DNA from 2 places in the Streptomyces sp. NPDC006516 genome. Region 2 is predicted to be linked to the other one. Evidence: riboswitches for the same ligand, from Rfam matches in the RefSeq annotation. Region 2 holds a riboswitch; the other holds the start of a gene.
What was found. A riboswitch is a leader RNA that binds a small molecule or an ion and turns the genes downstream of it on or off. The one in region 2 is predicted to bind thiamine pyrophosphate.
Positions count from the first base shown of each region.

Region 1 (7,280 bases), on a different contig from region 2:
GCAGCACGGTCAGCAGTACGCCGCCGAGCAGCGCCCGCTGCCCGGCGCCCCGGGGCGGCCTGGAGGTCTGGGCGGGGTCGACGAGCCTCAGCGCCGTCTCCCGGCGCCGCACGGTCCAGGCGTGCACGGCGAGGATGCCGGCGACCGCCGCGAACTGCACCAGCGTCAGCACGGCGGCGGTCGGCAGATCGAGCAGCTGCGCGGTCTGGCGGTAGATCTCCACCTCCAGCGTGGAGTACGCCGGGCCGCCGAGGATCTGGACGACTCCGAAGGAGGTGAAGGTGAACAGGAAGACCATCACCGCGGCACCGGCCACGGCGGGGGCCAGCGCGGGCAGCGTCACCCGCCGCCAGGCGGCGAACCGTCCGGCGCCGAGCACCCGGGCCGCCTCCTCCTGGCGGGGGTCGAGCTGCGACCACAGGCCGCCGACGGTGCGGACGACGACGGCGTAGTTGAAGAACACGTGGGCGAGCAGGATCGCCCACACCGTCGTGTCGAGCCGGACGCCCCAGAGCTCGTCGAGGAATCCGCCGCGCCCCAGCAGGGCCAGGAACGCCGTACCGACGACGACGGTCGGCAGCACGAACGGCACGGTCACCACGGCGCGCAGCAGCTGTTTGCCGGGGAAGTCGAGCCGGGCGAAGACGTAGGCGCCCGGCAGCGCGATCAGCAGGGTGAGCGCGGTCGAGGCGAGCGCCTGCCAGGTGGTGAACCAGAGGACGTCCAGGATGTCCGGCCGGCTCAGCACCGTACCGATCCGGCCGAACTGCCAGACGCCGTCCGCCCTCAGCCCCCGGCCGACGATCGCGACGACCGGGTAGGCGAAGAACAGCGCGAAGAACGCGACGGGCAGGGCCATCAGCCCGAGCCGCACCGCGTTCCCCCTCCTGGAGGGCCGCGCGACTACTTCACGACGAGCGAGGACCACGACTGGACCCACTGCTCACGGTTCTTGGCGATCTTCTCCGGTGCCACGGTCGCGGGCTGCTCGACGGTCGCACCGAACTTCGTGAAGAGCTCCGGCAGCTTCGCGTCCTTCACCACCGGGTTCACGAACATGTTGAGGGGCATGTCCTCCTGGAACCGCTTGCTGATCAGGAAGTCCAGCAGCGCCTTGCCGCCGGCCTCGTTCTTCGCGCCGTCCAGCAGTCCGGCGAACTCGATCTGGCGGAAGCAGGTGCCGGTGGCGACACCGGTCGGGGCCTCGGTGGGCTGCGGCTCGGCGTACAGCACCTCGACCGGCGGGCTGGAGGCGTACGACACGACGAGGGGCCGGTCGGCCTTGGCCTTCTTGCCGCCGGCCGAACCGGAGAACTCCTCGTTGTACGCCTGCTCCCAGCCGTCGACGACCTTGACGCCGTTGCTCTTCAGCTTCTTCCAGTAGTCCTGGTAGCCGGTCTCGCCGTAGGTGCCCACCGTGCCGAGCAGGAAGCCGAGGCCCGGTGAGGAGGTCGCGGCGTTCTCGGTGACGAGGAGGTTCTTGTACGCAGGCTTCAGGAGGTCGTCGAAGGAGTTCGGCGGGTCGAGCTTCTTGTCGGCGAAGTACTTCTTGTCGTAGTTCACGCAGATGTCGCCGGTGTCCACGGGCGTCACCCGGTGCTCCTTCGCGTCCAGCTGGGTGGCGGACGCGACACGTTCGAGGCCCTTCGCCTCGTACGGCGTGAACAGGCCGTTGTCCAGGGCGCGGGAGAGCAGCGTGTTGTCGGCGCCGAAGAACACGTCGCCCCGGGGGGATCCCTTGGTCAGGATCTCCTGGTTGAGCGCGGCTCCGGCGTCACCGCTCTTGAGCACCTTGACCGTGTAGCCGGTCTCCTTCGTGAACGCCTTCAGGACGGCGTCCGAGGCGTTGAACGAGTCGTGGCTGACCAGGGTGACGGTCTTGGAGCCCTTCGACGACCCGGTGGCGCCGGACTCGTCGTCGCCGCCGCAGCCCGCGAGCACGGAGACGCCGAGCGCGGCGGCGAGCGCCGTCGCGGCGTACCTCGTGGTGGTGTTCATGTGATTCCTCCTGGAAGTGACCAGGAAGAGACGCGGCCCCGCCCGCTCGGCGAGCGGGCAGGGCGCAACAGCTTGAGTAAGGTCCGAACTTCCTACCCGGAATGACCCGGGCGAGGTTCAGAGGGTCTGCGGCCTACCTGTTCCGGTGCCGCACTCTCAGCGCTGTGGCGCTCCCCTGTCGGAATATGAAGTTGATTTCCGGACCAGGCTACACCGGCCGGATCTTGCCGTACCGGCCGCCCGACCGGTGCCCGGCCGGAGGGACCGCGCGCCGAGCGGCCATCGGGCGGCCCGTCCGGTCCGTCCTCAGCGCTCCGAGGCCGCCAGCTGGCCGCAGGCGCCGTCGATCTCCTGGCCGCGGGTGTCCCGGACGGTGACGGGCACACCGTGGCGCGCGATGGCCTCGACGAACGCCTTCTCGTCCTCGGGGCGCGAGGCGGTCCACTTGGACCCCGGAGTCGGGTTCAGCGGGATCAGGTTGACGTGCACCCGCTTGCCCTTGAGCAGCCGGCCCAGCAGGTCGCCCCGCCACGCCTGGTCGTTGATGTCCCGGATCAGCGCGTACTCGATGGAGATGCGGCGGCCCGACTTCTCCGCGTACTCCCACGCCGCGTGCAGGACCTCCCGGACCTTCCAGCGGGTGTTGACGGGGACGAGGGTGTCGCGCAGCTCGTCGTCCGGGGCGTGCAGCGAGACCGCGAGGCGGCACTTGAAGCCCTCGTCGGCGAAGCGGAGCATGGCCGGCACGAGGCCCACGGTGGAGACGGTGATCCCGCGCTGCGAGAGTCCCAGCCCGTCGGGCTCCGGATCCGTCAGCCGGCGGATCGCCCCGACGACGCGCTTGTAGTTGGCCAGCGGCTCGCCCATGCCCATGAAGACGATGTTGGACAGCCGGGCGGGCCCGCCCGGGACCTCCCCGTCACGCAGCGCCCGCATGCCGTCCACGATCTGGTGCACGATCTCGGCGGTCGACAGGTTGCGGTCGAGACCCGCCTGCCCCGTCGCGCAGAACGGGCAGTTCATGCCGCAGCCCGCCTGGGACGAGATGCACATGGTCACCCGGTCCGGATAGCGCATGAGCACGGACTCGACGAGCGTGCCGTCGTGCAGCTTCCAGAGCGTCTTACGGGTGGTGTCGTCGTCGCAGCTGATGTGGCGCACGACCGACATCAGGTCGGGGAACATCGCCTCGGCGAGCTTGTCCCGGGACGCGGCGGGGATGTTGGTCCACTCGGCCGGGTCATGGGCGTACCGCGTGAAGTAGTGCTGCGACAACTGCTTGGCGCGGAAGGGCTTCTCGCCGGTCGCGGCGACTGCCTCCTTGCGCTCGTCGGGCGTGAGGTCGGCGAGGTGCCGCGGGGGCTTCTTGGCTCCGCGGGGCGCGACGAAAGTGAGTTCTCCGGGCTTAGGCATGGTTCATCCAGTGTTACAGACACGCCGAGGTCGCAGAAACCTTCGCCTGCTCGGAAGGGGGCGGGGATCGGCGTACCGGTCGCCGTCGGCGGCCGTCACGCGACGTCGGCGCCCCTTCGACGGCCCCGATACGCCCCGGGGCGGCGCTCGGGCCGTGACCGATCGCACGGCGGGCAGGAGGTGCGCGCGCGGACCCACAGACCTCTCGCAGACCCACTGCGCCTTAGAATCGAATACGTGTCCGAAAACCTTTCCCGTCTGGATCGCCTGCGGATCGTACGCGAGTGGCAGGCGTATCAACTCGGCCGAACCGATCGGACCATCGCCGACCTGGAAAGGCGTGAGGCCGCGGCGGCCCGGGCCGCGCGCACCGCGCCACCGCCTCCGCCGTCCTGGAAGCTGTCCGTACTGCGCGTGGGGGCCGGGAGCCGGTCCGACGCGGTGCACACGGGCGACTGCGGTATGGGCGGGGGCAGCACACGGCCGATGACGCGCGAGCAGGCCCTGCGCGCCCTGACGGAGGACGGCATCCCGGCCTGCCCGTACTGCCGGCCGGACCGGGACCTCGGGGTGCTGTGACCATGGGGTTCGATGGCCCTCCCCCGTCTGCCCGGTACGCCCACGGGTCGGGGTTCGCGGGGGCCGATGAGTTTCCCGGCGGACTCAGGTCCTGACCCATTCGGCGGGTGTGCCGGCCGTGCCACGGCACATCGGCCCTGCCGATCTCACCGACTGGCCGCGGGTCTGCGACGCGATCGCCGGGGCGGAGCCGCGGTGGCGGCCGGGGACGAGGACCACGGCTCGCGGACATCACCGCGGCCCGGATCGGCCCACCGGCCTGAGTCCCGGCACCGGCGGCCGGGCGGGTCGCGGCGCGCTACGGAAGCCGGACGACCGCCGTACCGCGCGCCAGGTCCACCGTGGTGCGGTTCGGGGGCGCGCCGTCCGCCTCGTCGTCCCGCATCAGCAGGGCCGACTGCCGCTCCTTGAGTTCGCTCTGCTTCCCGGGCGAGAAGCTCGCGTGGAGCTGCTCGAAGCCGGTGGCCGAGATCTGGCCCTGCCGGGCACTGTTACGCCACGGCAGGACGCCCGCACGGCCCGCGCGCATCAGGAACTGATCGACGAAGGCCAGGAGCGTCAGGACGACCACCAGTCCCGGCAGAGTCATGAAGACCGCGAATGCCATGCACGTAGTATCCGCGCCCGCACTCGGCCCGTGAACGCCGCTGGGGCCGTCGCTCCTGGCGACGGCCCCACACGGAACACTTCCGGCGTGGTCTCAGCCGGCCCCGACGAACAGCACCAGCAGCAGCCACACCACCGGCGCGCTCGGCAGCAGCGAGTCCAGCCGGTCCATGATGCCGCCGTGACCGGGCAGCAGCGTGCCCATGTCCTTGATCCCCAGGTCCCGCTTGATCATGGACTCGCCGAGGTCACCCAGGGTCGCACTGGCGGCGACCGCGAGGCCCATCAGCAGCCCCTGCCACCAGCTTCCGCCGTCGATCAGGAACTCCATGCACAGGGCACCGGCCACCATCGCGAAGCCGACCGCGCCGAACAGGCCCTCACGGGTCTTTCCGGGGCTGATGCGCGGCGCAAGCTTGTGCGTACCGAAGCGCCACCCGACGGCGTACGCGCCGGTGTCGCTGACCACGGTCAGCAGCAGGAAGGTCAGGACCCGCCACGGACCGTCGTCCGCGGTGAGCATCATGCTGACGAAAGTGGCCAGGAACGGGACGTAGAAGACGGCGAAGACACCCGCCGTGACGTCCTTGAGGTAGCCCTCGGGAGGCTCCGTCATCCGCCACACCAGCACGGCGAGGGCGGTGAGGGCCATGGCGACCCAGGCGCCCTCGGCCTCCCGTACGTATCCGGCGACCACCATCGCGGCGCCGCCCACGGCGAGCGGCACCAAGGGGGCGTTGATGCCCTTGCGCTCCTTGAGGCGGGACGTGAGCTCCCACAGCCCGACGACCACGGCCAGCGCGACCACACCGACGAAGACGGCCTTCACGACGAAGAGGGAGCCGGCGACGAGCGCACCGAGACCCAGCCCCACCCCTATGGCCGCACGCAGGTCGCGCCCCGCACGCTTCTTGGGCGGCGTGGGGGGCGGCAGCGGGGTGGACATGGGCTCCTGCGGCTTCTCGTCACGGAACAGGGGGCCGCTGACGCGCGCGGCGTCCCCGTTCCGGTCGTCGCGGTCGTCAGCGTCTCTACCTGCGTCGGGAACGTCCGGCACGATGGGCATGGGCCGAGTCTGCTGGGCGCCGTGCACATCGTATGCAGGACCCGCCGGAGCGGCCCCCATCTCGGGCGCGCCCCAGTAACCGGCTCCCTGCGGGGCGCCCCAGGAGGAGTCGTTCATCAGACTTCGAGCAGCTCGGCTTCCTTGTGCTTGAGCAGCTCGTCCACCTGCGCGACGTACTTCGCGGTGGTGTCGTCGAGCTCCTTCTCCGCGCGGCGGACCTCGTCCTCGCCGGACTCCTTGTCCTTGACGAGCTTGTCGAGCGACTCCTTGGCCTTGCGGCGGATGGAGCGGATCGAGATCTTGGAGTCCTCGGCCTTGGTCTTCGCGACCTTGATGTACTCCTTGCGGCGGTCCTGCGTGAGCTCGGGGAACGTCACACGGATGATGTTGCCGTCGTTGCTCGGGTTGACGCCGAGGTCGGAGTCACGGATCGCCTGCTCGATGTTGCGCAGCGCGGTCTTGTCGAACGGGGTCACCACAGCCATCCGCGGCTCGGGGACCGAGAACGAGGCCAGCTGGTTGATCGGGGTCAGCGCGCCGTAGTAGTCCGCGACGATCTTGTTGAACATCGCCGGGTGCGCACGGCCGGTACGGATGGCGGCGAAGTCTTCTTTCGCGACCACGACGGCCTTCTCCATCTTCTCCTCGGCCTCGAGGAGGATTTCTTCGATCACCACGTGCTCCTGCGTGTCTTGAGCGGACCCGGCATCGCCGGGTCCTGCGGATCCTGCGTCGCGTCCTCACCTGCACGGTGTCCGACCGGCAGGCCGTTGTCCATCTTCTGGGCCGTCAGGCCCGGGTGCTCTCGTCGCTCACCAGCGTGCCGATCTTCTCACCCTTGACCGCGCGGGCGATATTGCCCTCCGCGGTCAGCTCGAAGACGAGGATCGGGAGCTGGTTGTCGCGGCACAGCGTGATGGCGGTGGCGTCGGCGACCTTGAGGTCGCGGGCGATCACCTCGCCGTACTCCAGGGCGTCGAACTTCACCGCGTCCGGGTTGGTCTTGGGGTCGGAGTCGTAGACCCCGTCCACCCCGTTCTTCCCCATCAGCAGCGCCTGGGCGTCGATCTCCAGGGCTCGCTGGGCGGCGGTCGTGTCGGTGGAGAAGTACGGCATGCCCATGCCGGCGCCGAAGATCACGACGCGTCCCTTCTCCAGGTGCCGCACGGCACGGAGCGGGATGTACGGCTCAGCGACCTGGCCCATGGTGATGGCGGTCTGGACGCGTGAGTCGATTCCTTCCTTCTCCAGGAAGTCCTGCAGCGCCAGGCAGTTCATGACCGTGCCGAGCATGCCCATGTAGTCGGACCGCGCCCGGTCCATGCCGCGCTGCTGGAGCTCGGCGCCACGGAAGAAGTTGCCGCCGCCGATGACGATCGCGATCTCCGCGCCGTCGCGCACGACCGCGGCGATCTCGCGGGCGATGGCGTGCACGACGTCGGGGTCGACACCGAGGCCTCCCCCACCGGCGAAGGCCTCGCCGGACAGCTTCAGCATGAAGCGTCCGGAAATCTTGCCGTCGTCGCGCTTGTGGTCACCGTGTGTGGCGTCCGCGCCCTTGTTCATGGAGATTCTCCTCGTGCACATACGAAGAAGGCCATTGCCGGTGGGGCTGTCG
Region 1 is NZ_JBEXPD010000020.1:40,377-47,656, forward strand. Features, by position in the region: gene ABZY45_RS33075 (iron ABC transporter permease) at 1-859, opposite strand, end outside; gene ABZY45_RS33080 (thiamine ABC transporter substrate-binding protein) at 904-1,998, opposite strand; TPP riboswitch at 2,070-2,185, opposite strand; gene rlmN (23S rRNA (adenine(2503)-C(2))-methyltransferase RlmN) at 2,305-3,411, opposite strand; gene ABZY45_RS33090 (DUF6233 domain-containing protein) at 3,649-3,990, shown strand; gene ABZY45_RS33095 (DUF6191 domain-containing protein) at 4,289-4,597, opposite strand; gene ABZY45_RS33100 (phosphatidate cytidylyltransferase) at 4,691-5,779, opposite strand; gene frr (ribosome recycling factor) at 5,779-6,336, opposite strand; gene pyrH (UMP kinase) at 6,452-7,228, opposite strand.
Region 1: linked by a shared signal. The riboswitch ahead of ABZY45_RS33080 (thiamine ABC transporter substrate-binding protein) and the one ahead of thiC (phosphomethylpyrimidine synthase ThiC) in region 2 are both predicted to bind thiamine pyrophosphate.

Region 2 (7,280 bases):
GGCCCGGCGTGATCGTCGACTCGCTCGCGCACTGGGCGGACGTCATCGGCGCCCCCGTCTACTGCGCCCTGTACCGGGACGGCGAGATCGAGATGGTCGCGGTCGCCGACACCCCCTCGCTGCCCGCGGTGCGTGAGTGGGCCTCGTTCCGTGAGACGGGTCATGCCCACGCCCTCGGCCAGTGTCTTCTGAGTCAGCTCGACGAGCGGGCGCGGGAGGATCATCTGGACCGGCACCCCGTCCGCCAGTTGACTCGTTACTCCGTAAGGGACCGTCAGACGTTCCTGGCCAGGCTGAGATCGATGAAACGTACGGAACCTGTCATCGAACGACAGGAGTACGTGATGGGAACGGTCTGTGCCGCCATTCCGATCACCGTCGGCTCCGCTTTGGCGGCCATGGCTGTTTCTCTCCCCTTGCACCAAGAAGAACGGTTGCTCCCCGCAGTCGAACAACTACGCTGCGAAGTGACCACCCTCTTGCGCTCGTTCGTGTTCTCTATCAGTATCTGAAAAATCACTCCTTGTGATCTGCTATCGCTTGCACCACGATGGCGTCAATAGGGCCACGGGGGATCATTCCTGGCCAGTTTCATCTACTGCGGGGTTGAACGATGCGCGAGTCGGTTCAAGCAGAGGTCATGATGAGCTTCCTCGTTTCCGAGGAGCTCTCCTTCCGTATTCCGGTGGAACTCCGGTACGAAGTCAGCGATCCGTATGCGATCCGGATGACCTTCCACCTGCCCGGTGACGCCCCCGTCACCTGGGCGTTCGGCCGTGAGCTGTTGCTCGACGGCCTCAACAGCCCCAGCGGTGACGGTGATGTGCACATCGCCCCCACCGAGCCAGAAGGGCTCTCCGATGTGCACATCCGCCTGCAGGTCGGTGCCGACCGTGCGCTCTTCCGGGCCGGAACAGCACCTCTTGTGGCTTTTCTCGACCGGACGGACAAACTGGTGCCACTGGGTCAGGAGCACACGCTGGGTGACTTCGACGGCAATCTCGAAGAGGCTCTGGGGCGCATCCTCGCCAAGGAACAGAACGCCGGCTGAACACGAAGGTCCGACTGAACATCGAACACCGGAGGCCCGGCTCCATGTCTCCGGCCTCGCGGCTCACGCCTTGCGGCGTCGGCCCCTCCCGGTCCGTGCGGGTGCAGGAGCTCCGGCTTCCGCGCCGAGCCCCGTGCGGTCCGCGGAGACCACCAGGGCCGCGAGCACCGTCGTCACCGGCACCGAGGCGACCAGCCCGATCGATCCGACCAGTGTCCGGACGATCTCCTCCGCGACCAGTTCACTGTTGGCGACGGTCCCCACGCTGCTCTGGGCGATGGAGAAGAGCAGCAGCAGGGGAAGGGCGGCGCCCGCGTAGGCCAGGACGAGGGTGTTGACGACCGAGGCGATGTGGTCGCGCCCGATCCTGATGCCCGCCCGGTAGAGCCGTCGCACGCCCATCGTCGGATCGGCCTGGTGCAGTTCCCAGACCGCCGACGTCTGGGTGACGGTCACATCGTCGAGCACGCCCAGCGAACCGATGATCACACCGGCCAGGAGCAGGCCGCTCATGTCGATGTCCGGGTAGAGCCCGTGGATGAGACCGGTGTTGTCGTCCGTGTTGCCGGACAGACTGGCCCAGTCGATGAACAGGGAGCCCAGCAGCCCGATCAGCAGCAGTGAGATGAGGGTGCCGATGACGGCCACGGATGTGCGGGCCGTCAGACCGTGGCAGGTGTAGAGGGCGATCAGCATGATGGCGCTCGCCCCGATCACCGCGACGACGAGCGGATTCGAGCCCTGCAGGATGGCCGGCAGGATGAACAGGGTCAGTACCCCGAAGGAGACGGCGAGCGCGATCAGGGCCATGAGCCCGCGCATCCTCCCGACCACGACGACCGCGAGGGCGAAGATCCCGGCCAGGATGGCCATCGGCAGCGCGCGGTCCACGTCCGTCACCGAATACTGCAGGTCACGGGGTGCGTCGGGCGCGTACGCCACCACCACGCCCTGACCCTCGCGGAGTTGCCGGGGGGCGTCGGGCTGGACGACCTCGACGAACGTACGGCCCTTGTCCTTGCCGGTGGTCACCTCCACCGTCGCTTTCTTGCACTGGCCCGACTGCGCGTTGACGGCCTCCTGCCCCGAGGCGGTAGACGTGTCGCCGGTCGGCGGGACCTGCGACGCGTTGACGTCCGCGCAGTCGACCGACACGACCTTCGTCACCCGGCCTTCCTGGGTCTGCCGGTCGAAGCCGACCCCCGTGCGCTCGTGGGCGGGGGCGCCGCCGGGCCAGAACGCCACGAGACCCACCAGTACTGCCGTGGCGAAGGGGATGACCACGGCCGCGATGACCTTGCGCAGATGCTTGGACACGGGCGCGGCGGGGCCATGGGTGTGGCTGTGGGCGTGCACATGACTCTGCGTACTGCCTGTTGCGGGGCCGTGGGGTTCGGGGGCGCTTCCGGGAGACGTCACGGGGCGATCATCCCAAGAACCAGGGAGGCCCTCTGGCCAGCACGCCAGACGGGAGGTTAGCGTTGAGGCACATTTTGTACACGCGGGAGCTCGGAGCACCGGGCTGAGAGGGCGCTGACCTCCGTACATCCGTACGGAACACGCTGCGCCGACCGCCGAACCTGTTACCGGGTAATGCCGGCGTAGGGAGTAGGTCTCATGACCACAGCGGACGCACGCACGCCTGCCTCGGGGCGGATTGCGCAGAATGCGCAGGACGACGAGGCCGGGAAGTCCATCGGCTGGCACAAGGGATACGTCCAGGGCTCACGCCCGGACCTCCGGGTGCCGGTCCGTCAGGTGCACCTCACCAACGGCAAGGACGTGACGCTGTACGACACGTCGGGGCCGTACACCGATCCCGCCACCGACACCGACGTACGCCGCGGCCTCGCGCCCCTCCGGGAGAGCTGGATCATCGCCCGAGGGGACACCGAGGAGTACGCGGGCCGCCCCGCGCGCCCCGAGGACGACGGTCTCAAGCACACGTCGCCCCGTGGCGGGCTGCGCAACCTCGACGCGGTCTTCCCCGGCCGCCCGCGCCAGCCCCGGCGCAGCAGGGACGGCCGCCCGGTGACCCAGCTCGCCTATGCCCGGCGCGGCGAGATCACTCCGGAGATGGAGTACGTGGCGATCCGGGAGAGCGTCGCACCCGAGGTGGTGCGCGAGGAGATCGCGGCGGGCCGGGCGGTACTGCCGGCGAACGTCAACCACCCGGAGATCGAGCCGATGATCATCGGCAAGCGTTTCCTGGTGAAGGTCAACGCCAACATCGGCAACTCCGCGGTCACCTCCTCCATCGAGGAGGAGGTGGACAAGATGACCTGGGCCACCCGGTGGGGCGCCGACACGGTCATGGACCTCTCCACCGGCCGCAACATCCACACCACCCGCGAGTGGGTCCTGCGCAACTCCCCGGTGCCCATCGGCACCGTGCCCCTCTACCAGGCACTGGAGAAGGTCGACGGCCGCGCCGAGGAGCTGACCTGGGAGATCTACAAGGACACGGTGATCGAGCAGGCGGAGCAGGGCGTCGACTACATGACGGTGCACGCCGGGGTCCGCCTGCCGTACGTCCCGCTGACGGCCCGCCGCAAGACCGGAATCGTCTCCCGCGGGGGATCGATCATGGCGGCGTGGTGCCTGGCGCACCACAAGGAGTCCTTCCTCTACGAGCATTTCGAGGAGCTCTGCGAGATCCTCGCCGCCTACGACGTGACGTATTCGCTGGGCGACGGGCTGCGTCCGGGCTCCATCGCCGACGCCAACGACGAGGCGCAGTTCGCCGAGCTCCGTACGCTCGGCGAGCTCAACACGGTCGCCAAGCGGTTCGGTGTCCAGACGATGATCGAGGGCCCGGGCCATGTCCCGATGCACAAGATCAAGGAGAACATCGATCTCCAGCAGGAGATCTGTGAGGAGGCCCCGTTCTACACGCTGGGCCCCCTGACCACCGACGTCGCTCCCGCGTACGACCACATCACCTCGGGCATCGGCGCGGCGATGATCGCGTGGTGGGGGACCGCGATGCTCTGTTACGTCACCCCCAAGGAACACCTGGGTCTGCCCAACCGCGACGACGTCAAGACCGGCGTCATCACGTACAAGATCGCGGCCCATGCGGCTGACCTCGCCAAGGGGCACCCCGGGGCGCAGGAGTGGGACGACGCGCTGTCGGACGCCCGCTTCGAATTCCGCTGGGAGGACCAGTTCAACCTGGCGCTCGACCCGGACACGGCAAGGGAGTTCCACGACGAGACGCTGCCGGCAGAGCCGGCGAAGACGGCGCACTTCTGCTCGATGTGCGGCCCGAAGTTCTGCTCGATGAAGATCTCCCACGACATCCGGCGGGAGCACGGGGACGAACAGGCGGACATCGAGGCGGGGATGGCCGAGAAGTCCAGGGAGTTCGCGGCAGCCGGTAACAGGGTCTACCTGCCGATCGCGGACTGAGGCAGGGCCGGTGTCCCCCGGTGTGACCGGGGGCGTGACGGGGGGGGGGCATGGCCGGAGTGCCTGCCGCTGCCGGTGAACTGCGCGAACTCCCACGCGCGCTCACGGGCCGTGGCGGTCACTCCGGCTGGTGCTCGGGTCCACCGAAGTCCGGGCTGGTGAAGTCGGGACTGGTGAAGGTCGGGCGCGGCCCGGCCGAGGGGCCGTCCTGCGGTCCGGTGAAGTCCGGCCTGCTGTAGCCGATCTTCGGGATGCGATTGGCCGAGCGGTGCGGTGTGCGTGAGGCGGGCCCGGCGGTCGGGTCGGCGAGCGCGTCCCGCAGGAAGGGCAGGATGCCGCGTTCCAGCAGCGCGTGCCGCCAGGCTTCCCGGGCGCGCGCCACGTCCTCCGGAAGTTCCTCCTCCTCGTCCACGGCGGGCAGCGCGGTGGCGCCGTTGTGCAGCGCGGTGAGGAGGAGACCCACCGCCGCGACGAGGATGGCCGCGGCGGCGACAGCCGCGAAGAACCATCCAGCGGTGACCATGGTGCCGGCGAAGGCCGGGGCCGGGCTGACCGCCTTCAGCACATAGCCGACCAGCAGGAATATCAAGGCGGCCGCGCCCGCGAGGACGGGAGCGAGCACGGTGATCATCGCCAGGGTGCCGGCGCCCTCGGCGTCCGGTTCCTCGGTGGCGGGTTCGAGGACGGAGTCGTGGTCCGCCGGATCGTCGGGCCCGCGCAGCTCGCCCCGGACCTTCACGTAGTGCTGGTACTCGGTGGTGGCCGCCGCGGTGATCAGCGGTGTGGCTTCCAGCGCCATGGTCCGCAGCTGTTCCGCATTGAGTCGGTCACCGATTCCGGCCAGATCCGGTCGTTCGTGAGCATGACGCAGCGCGTCGGCAAGGATCCGCTCGTATTCGGGGCGGTCCTCGGCCAGCAGGTGCGGAGCGCTATTCATGTGCATCCCCCGATGCTCCGTAAGGCCTGACCGACCGCGTAGGGCCGGGCGATCGGGCGGAAACGGAGGAGAGCCTGCTACTGATAGGCCGATGGTAGAGCGCCTACGGCACGGCGTGACAGGGGGTTTCCGGAAATAGGCCCGGCAGCCCACGGTGTCAGGCCGCGATGCGTCTTCCCTCGCGAACGTCAGTCATGCAGGGGGAGTTGGACGACCAGCAGCTTTCCGGCCATGGTCACTCCGCCGTCCATGGCGATGGCCAGCCCCTCCGCGTAGACGTGCGGGCCGTCCACCACGGGGCGTGCCGCCTCCTCGCCGTCCTCCGAACCGACCTCGCCCAGCAGGTACGGAATGGGGCTGTGACCGTGGACGACGCGCTGTCCGCCGTACGTCGACATCAGTTCGCGGACGGCCTGCGCCCCGCCCTCGTCGCGGAAGGCGAACCGCTTGGTGAGCTTGCGGAAGAGGTCCCAGCACTCGTCGGCGTCGTTCCGCGTGAGGATGCCGTGCACGGTGTCGTTGACGTCCTCGATGGTGGATCCGTAGTCGAGGTAGGCCGTCGTGTCGGAGTGCATCAGCAGATGCCCGTCCTCCTCGACCACCGCGTCGAGCCGCGCCATCCACTGGAGGTGGACGTCCTGAAGCCGCTCCATGTCCGTCTTCTGGCCGCCGTTGAGCAGCCAGGCGGCCTGGAAGGTCGCGGTGCCCGCACCGGAGTTCACCGGAGTGTCGCCGAACTTCTTGGCGCCGATCAGCAGCAGCTCGTGGTTGCCCATGAGCGCCTTGCAGTACCCGCCCGCCGCCGCGGCCTCCGCGGAGAGGCGCATGACGAGATCGATGACGCCGATGCCGTCCGGGCCTCGGTCGGTGAAGTCGCCGAGGAACCAGAGCCTGGCGTTGCCTGCCGCCCAGCTGCCGTCCGCGTCGACGAGGCCCTGCTCGCCCAGGGCGGCCAGGAGCTCGTCCAGATAGCCGTGGACGTCCCCCACGACGTACAGCGGCCCGCGGCCCCGGGCGTCGGCTGGCCGGGACTCCGGCACGGCCTGGACCTGGACGGTGTCACCGCGGTTGATCACCGGAAGATCGCGCTCCGTGGGGGTGTACCCCTCCGGCGGCTCGTCCCCCACCGCGGCGTTGCCGGGGTGCGGCACCGGCGGGGGCGGGGGCATCGGCGCCTGCGCATACGGCGGTACGCGGAAGTCACGCAACGTCGCTGTCCGCACTACGGGTTCCTGACCGGCCCCCTGAGTCATCGACCCCTCCACCACCGTCGCGCCGCCGTACACCTGACGGGCCCTGCCTGGTCGAGGTGGTCCGCGGTGTCGTGCGCCCATCATAGGAACGCGGATCGTGCTGTGTGACGCACCAGGGGTGGTGAATCCTCGCGCGCACCAGGTTCACCGACCCTTTGGTCCGGATTGGACCGATCAGTCCCCGGCGGGTGACCGCGGAGCGCTGACCGTGGTGCGTGGCGGACGCCGCTGGGAGGACGTCCGGACGATGAGCTCCGTCGGTATCACCTGCTCCACCGGACCGTCGTGTTCGACCCCTTCGATGGCGTCGATGAGGAGCTGGACGACTGCCGTGCCGATCCTGCGGGGCTTCAGCGAGAGCGTCGTGATGGGAGGCTCGGTCGACGCGTACACGGTGGACTCGCTGCAGCAGACCAGCAGGAGGTCGTCAGGGACCCGCAGACCGTAGCGGCGGGCGGCGGCGAGCAGATCGGTCCCGTTGGGGTCGAAGAGCCCGTAGACGGCGTCGGGGCGGTCGGGACGGGCGAGTAGACGGTCGGCGGCGACGGCTCCGGCGCAGGGGTCGTGGGCGGGGTAGGACTCGTAGACCGGGTCCTGACCGACGCGCTCGCACCAGTGGAGGTAGGCG
Region 2 is NZ_JBEXPD010000007.1:217,866-225,145, reverse strand. Features, by position in the region: gene ABZY45_RS20995 (helix-turn-helix domain-containing protein) at 1-512, shown strand, start outside; gene ABZY45_RS20990 (SsgA family sporulation/cell division regulator) at 614-1,051, shown strand; gene ABZY45_RS20985 (YibE/F family protein) at 1,115-2,470, opposite strand; TPP riboswitch at 2,543-2,676, shown strand; gene thiC (phosphomethylpyrimidine synthase ThiC) at 2,669-4,462, shown strand; gene ABZY45_RS20975 (hypothetical protein) at 4,581-5,405, opposite strand; gene ABZY45_RS20970 (metallophosphoesterase) at 5,588-6,652, opposite strand; gene ABZY45_RS20965 (LacI family DNA-binding transcriptional regulator) at 6,827-7,280, opposite strand, start outside.